Regions from separate parts of the Streptococcus sp. HMSC073D05 genome, predicted to be linked through region 1. Evidence: predicted binding sites of a transcription regulator. Region 1 holds the regulator's gene; the other holds the start of a gene.
The links. The regulator CtsR, encoded in region 1, represses protease genes until heat stress. The targets are predictions, from matches to a motif close to TTGGTCAAAAAAGGTCAAANA.
Positions count from the first base shown of each region.

Region 2: a site for CtsR is predicted at 1,484-1,504, ahead of HMPREF2832_RS00925 (ATP-dependent Clp protease ATP-binding subunit). Genes of this name have one in related genera too.

Region 1 covers NZ_KV807490.1:150,965-154,114, forward strand. Annotated here, with positions in the region: gene HMPREF2832_RS06325 (alpha-L-fucosidase) at 1-957, shown strand, start outside; gene HMPREF2832_RS06330 (CtsR family transcriptional regulator) at 1,174-1,638, shown strand; gene HMPREF2832_RS06335 (ATP-dependent Clp protease ATP-binding subunit) at 1,639-3,150, shown strand, end outside.
Region 2 covers NZ_KV807482.1:3,165-6,314, forward strand. Annotated here, with positions in the region: gene HMPREF2832_RS00910 (HAD-IIB family hydrolase) at 1-51, opposite strand, end outside; gene HMPREF2832_RS00915 (bifunctional methylenetetrahydrofolate dehydrogenase/methenyltetrahydrofolate cyclohydrolase) at 65-919, opposite strand; gene HMPREF2832_RS00920 (DUF1797 family protein) at 1,085-1,315, opposite strand; gene HMPREF2832_RS00925 (ATP-dependent Clp protease ATP-binding subunit) at 1,564-3,150, shown strand, end outside.

The DNA.
Region 1 (3,150 bases):
GTCAATCTGCAAGGCCTAGCAAAAGGCTACCACCAACTACGCTTGCATCTAGATCCAACCCTCAATGACCCTCAGTCATCTAGAGCTATCCAAGTAGACCGATTTATCCTCTCAGGGAAAGATAGTCAGTTGCTCAGTCAAGAAGAGTTGCAACAGATCATCAGAGAAGGAGTAGAAAAGATCAAGGCTACTTCTCTCGATCGCTTGAAAGCAGATCTCAAACCGATGGTTCAAGAACAATTGACGGACTTGACTCAGTTGTTGGATCAAGAGCGACCAGATTTGGTTGCTGCAGCTAATCAAGTGGAGGCACTTGAAACCATCTTAGAAGATACTCACAATTATGAACCGCTGACGCAGACACGACCAGAAGAAGGTGTTCGGGATTTGATTCTTGAAAAACCAGAACTTCTCATCGAAGCGGAGGAGATTCCATTTGAGAGTCAAACACGTGAGAACAAGGACTTGGCCAAGGGCGAGAGCCGGATCCTTCAAGCAGGGAAGGTCGGACGCCGGCTGAAATTGATCGAGGTTCGACAAGAAGAAGGCAAAGAAATTCGGACAGAAGTCGATGCCTTTGTCGAAGTGGAGGCTCAGGACCAGATCACAGAAGTTGGAACGAAGGAAGCGGAAGAAAGTCCGTTGATAGCTGATATGCCGACTCCAACCACTCTTGTAACTCCAAGTAAGGTGCAACCAGAAGTTGCGACTCTTTCTCAAGCTGAAGACAAAAAAGAAAAAGAAAGACCAGTTCTCTTGCAACCGAAAACCTCAGAAGCAGTTTCTGTTTTGACTTCAGACCATCCAGAAAAAGAAGGTGTTGAAAGTCCTTCTCTACAATCGGAAGGAAAACTTCCTCAAACCGGTACAAAAGAAAGTGGACTGTTTGCTTGGTTAGGCCTTCTTGGCCTAGGTTTCTTGGGCGGAGGCGCCAAATTCGTTCGTCGCAAAGAGTAGTTCCTTCTTCGCATAAGAGGTTAGTTCTTACTAGCCTCTTTTGTTTTGTTTTCTTAAGAGATTCCTATTTCCATGGAGTCTTTGCTTTATTTACAGCCGTAAAAATTGTATAATAGTCAAATAAGGTCAATGATGAGAAGGAACACTCCAAGGCCATTTTTTATGGGCCAAGAACAGAGCATCCATCTAGAAAAAAACAAGCCAGAAAGGAGCATCATGGCAAATAAGAACACATCTGATAGCATTGAAGCTTATATCAAGGCCTTGCTGGCTCAAGCTGGCATGGCAGAGCTCAAAAGAAGTGAGTTAGCCGATGTCTTTCAGGTCGTACCCAGTCAGATTAACTATGTTATCAAGACTCGCTTTACCGAGAGCCGAGGCTATATTGTAGAGAGCAAGCGCGGTGGTGGGGGCTATATCCGCATTGGCAAGGTCCAGTTTTCAGATCACCATCAGATGCTCCAAGACTTGGCAGCCAATATTGGAGAGACCATCAGCCAGCAGGTCTTCAATGATATCCTCCAGATGCTCTATGAAGAAAAATTATTGACACAACGTGAGACTCAGCTCTTGCTTGCGACGACCTCCGATGAGGTCCTAGGTCGAGATGCTCTCATCCTACGAGCAAGTATGCTGAAAAAAATTATTCAACAAGTAGATAGAAAAGGAAATACCGACTAGATGAACTATTCAACAGCACTGTTAGAAAGTATAGAAGCGGCCCAAATACTAGCAGGCCACTATCAGGGGCATACCTTAGATACTTGGCATCTCCTGACGGCTATGGCCAATAATCCCTATAGCGTAGCAGGTTCTGTACTTAACGATTATCCTATGCAGATCGATGAGTTTCAGGATGCAGCGGAGCATATTACAGGCCAAGCTTTTCAAAGCGACAATCGGTATGAAATCTTCCCATTTTCTTATCGGATGGAAGCGATTATGAAACACGCAAGAGAGATTGCCCAGGTCCTTCATGCCAAGACCTTGGGAACAGAGCATGTGCTCCTCTCTCTTCTAGCAGACCGTGGGACCTTGGCGAGCCAAGTTATGGAGTTTGCCGGCTTTGCCTTTACAGAGCAAGACAAGGGAGTTCCTATTGCCTCCCTTCGCAAGAATTTAGAAGACAAGGCAGGCTGGGACAAGAATGATATCAAAGCCATTCGGAGTCTCTATCGGGCCCAAAACCCCAACCGCCAAACCATGGGAAATATGATGGGCATGCCCCCAAGCACCAGTGGAGGTCTTGAAGATTATACCCGTGATTTGACAGAAATGGCGCGTGCAGGCCAGCTTGAGCCTGTGATCGGCCGGGATGCAGAGATTTCACGCATGATCCAAATCCTCAGCCGCAAGACGAAGAACAATCCTGTATTAGTGGGAGAAGCAGGGGTCGGAAAAACCGCCCTTGCCTTAGGTCTGGCTCAGCGTGTCGCTAGTGGCAATGTTCCAGCTGAAATCGCACAGATGCGTGTCTTAGAATTGGATCTCATGAATGTCGTTGCAGGGACGCGCTTCCGTGGGGACTTTGAAGAACGGATGAACAATATCATCCAGGACATCGAAGAAGACGGTCACGTGATTCTCTTTATCGATGAACTGCATACCATTATGGGGTCAGGATCCGGTATTGATTCGACCTTAGACGCAGCCAATATTCTAAAACCAGCCCTGGCACGGGGAACCTTGCGTACAGTTGGGGCAACGACTCAAGATGAGTACCAAAAGCATATCGAAAAAGACGCAGCCCTCTCTCGACGTTTTGCGAAAGTCACCATTGAAGAGCCAAGTGTTGCAGATAGCATCCAAATTCTCCAAGGCTTGAAAGAGACCTATCAGGACCACCATCATGTGACCATTACCGATGAAGCGATCGAAACAGCTGTCAAATATGCCCACCGCTATTTGACCAGCCGTCAATTGCCAGATTCAGCCATTGATCTCTTAGATGAAGCGGCAGCTACCGTACAAAACCGCGATTCCAACGGTCACGTAAAAGAAGAGTTGACCGCCTTGGATCGGGCCTTGATGGATGGCAAGTGGAAGAAAGCAGCCCAACTCTTAGAAGTAGAGTCCGCTCCCGTTGTCTACAAAAAAGAAGTCACTGACCAAGATGTCTTGGTGACTTTGAGCCAATTATCTGGTATTCCAACTCAAAAACTGACCCAAACCGATGCCAAGAAGTACCTAAAC
Region 2 (3,150 bases), on a different contig from region 1:
TGTGACACCATCGAATGACAGGGTTCCATCTAAATCAAATACAAACTTCATCTTGTTCACACTTTCATTTTTTTAAGGCACGAACAGCTGCTTCGTAGGTCTGCTCCATCAGCATGGTGACGGTCATAGGACCAACCCCTCCTGGTACCGGAGTAATATGACTGGCCAAAGGGGCAACGGATTCAAAATCGACATCCCCACACAATTTGCCATTCTCATCGCGATTCATTCCGACGTCAATGACAACGGCACCTTCTTTCACGAAGTCTGCTGTTACAAATTTCGCACGACCGATCGCAACAACCAAGATATCTGCTCTTCTAGCAATTTTAGGCAGATGATGGGTCCGAGAATGGGTCAAGGTTACCGTCGCATTTTTGGCGAGGAGCAACTGTGCCATTGGTTTTCCAACGATATTGGAACGACCAATCACGACTGCTCGCTTCCCTTCTAGATCAATCCCGTACTCTTTGAACATCTCCATGATCCCAGCGGGAGTTGAAGGCACCATGAGAGGATTTCCAGCCCACAAGCGTCCCATATTCAATGGATGAAAGCCATCCACATCTTTTGTCGGATCAATGGCTAAAAGGACTGCATCCGCATCGATATGCTTAGGCAGTGGCAACTGCACCAAAATCCCATGCCAAAGGGGATCTTGATTGTAGTGTTCGATCACTTCTAATAATTCAGCTTGGCTGATGCTTTCAGGAAGTCGTCTCACTTCACTCCGAAAGCCTGCCGCAATAGCAGAACGTTCTTTATTACGGACATAAACCTGACTAGCTGGATTCTCTCCTACTAAAATCACAACGAGTCCAGGCACAACTCCTGTCTCTTCTTTTAATCGTGCTGTTTTATTCGCAATCTCACCCTGTAATTTTGTAGCGAGCGCCTTCCCATCAATGAGTGTCGTCATATCAATTCTCTTTCTAGTCAAGTAATGAAAATAGTCCTCTCTATTATAGCAGATTTCAACTCTCAAACCTAACTGTTCCTATTTAGAATTTCCTATAGACGAAAACTATAACCAGATGGACAAAAAATGAGCTTGAGACCACCCCAAACTCATCCACTCAGCTACTTAGTAAAGTAATTCATAAATTTCCATTGCAATTAAATCAATGCTATCAAATGTATAGGTTTCACGCGCTTTGACATCACGAAGTGTAAAGGTTGAACCTTCTTCTTCATTGTGGTTGTAGGCTACTTCAGCGACAACAACACCGTTACGTTCAAAATTACGTTTTAAGTTTCCACCGTCTTTTGTCATCGTCTCCAAACGGTTAATAATCCGTACTAAATGTGATTCCATTTTATTTCTCCTCTTTACTTTCTACTCTCCTATTTTATCATAAAAGAGAAAGCTCTTCCAATAAAAATTCACATTTTTCCATTGATTTACTCTCTTCTTCACTCCTTAGTGACATTCCGTAGCAAATTCTTGCAAACTTCTAGAATACTGATATAATGAAACTATAAAACTTTGACTATTTTTGACCTTTTAAAAATAGGCTCGTCTCTTGATGGAAAACCATCAAAAACCTACTGTGAGGTATGTATATGCTTTGTCAAAATTGTAAAATAAATGAATCAACCATCCATTTATATACAAATGTAAATGGACGTCAGCAGCAAGTAGACCTCTGTCAAAATTGCTATAAAATTATGAAAACAGACCCAAATAACAGCTTCTTGAAAGGCATGACCCAACGGAGCCAACTCACTGGAGATCCTTTTGAAGATTTCTTCAATAACCTTGGAAACTTCCAAAGTCCGCAAGAACCTCAAACTCCTCCAACTCAATCTGGAGGCAGTTATGGAGGTGGCGGCTACGGCCAAAACAATAACCGTGGTGGTGGTCAAGACCCTCGTCAAGCACGCCCTCAAAAGCCAAAAGGACTGTTAGAAGAGTTCGGCATCAATGTCACAGAAATTGCCCGCAAAGGGGATATTGACCCTGTCATTGGCCGTGACGAGGAGATTATCCGTGTCATCGAAATTCTCAACCGTCGAACCAAGAACAATCCGGTTCTGATTGGAGAACCTGGGGTCGGAAAGACTGCTGTTGTGGAAGGCCTGGCTCAAAAAATCGTCGATGGCGACGTTCCACATAAATTGCAAGGAAAAGAAGTCATCCGCCTAGACGTCGTCAGCCTCGTTCAGGGCACAGGCATCCGTGGTCAATTCGAAGAACGCATGCAAAAATTAATGGATGAAATTCGTCAACGCGAAGATGTTATTCTGTTCATCGACGAAATCCATGAAATTGTTGGTGCAGGATCAGCTGGTGAGGGCAATATGGACGCTGGAAACATCCTCAAACCAGCCCTGGCGCGAGGAGAACTCCAATTAGTCGGTGCTACTACCCTCAATGAATACCGTATTATTGAAAAAGATGCGGCCTTGGAACGTCGCATGCAGCCCGTTAAGGTCGATGAGCCAACGGTTGAAGAAACCATCACCATCCTCAAGGGCATCCAGAAAAAATACGAAGACTACCACCACGTCCACTATACAGACGGGGCCATCGAAGCGGCAGCTATTCTGTCAAACCGCTACATCCAAGATCGCTTCCTGCCAGACAAGGCCATTGATTTGTTGGATGAAGCGGGGTCTAAGATGAACCTGACCCTAAACTTTGTGGATCCAAAAGTGATCGACCAGCGCTTGATTGAAGCGGAAAACCTCAAAGCTCAAGCAACCCGCGAAGAAGACTTTGAAAAAGCAGCCTACTTCCGTGACCAAATCGCGAAATACAAGGAAATGCAAGGTCAACATGTCACTGATCAGGAGACCCCTGTCATCAGCGAAAAAACGATTGAACACATCGTTGAACAAAAGACCAATATTCCTGTTGGTGATTTGAAAGAAAAAGAACAATCTCAATTGATCAATCTGGCTTCTGATTTGAAAGCCCATGTGATCGGTCAAGATGATGCTGTTGATAAAATTGCGAAAGCCATTCGACGCAATCGTGTTGGCCTAGGATCACCTAACCGTCCGATCGGAAGCTTCCTCTTTGTCGGACCTACCGGTGTCGGGAAGACCGAGTTGTCTAAACAATTGGCGATCGAGCTCTTTGGCTCTGCAGACAATATGATCCGCTTTGACATGAGCGAATACATGGAAAAACATAGCGTAGCGAAA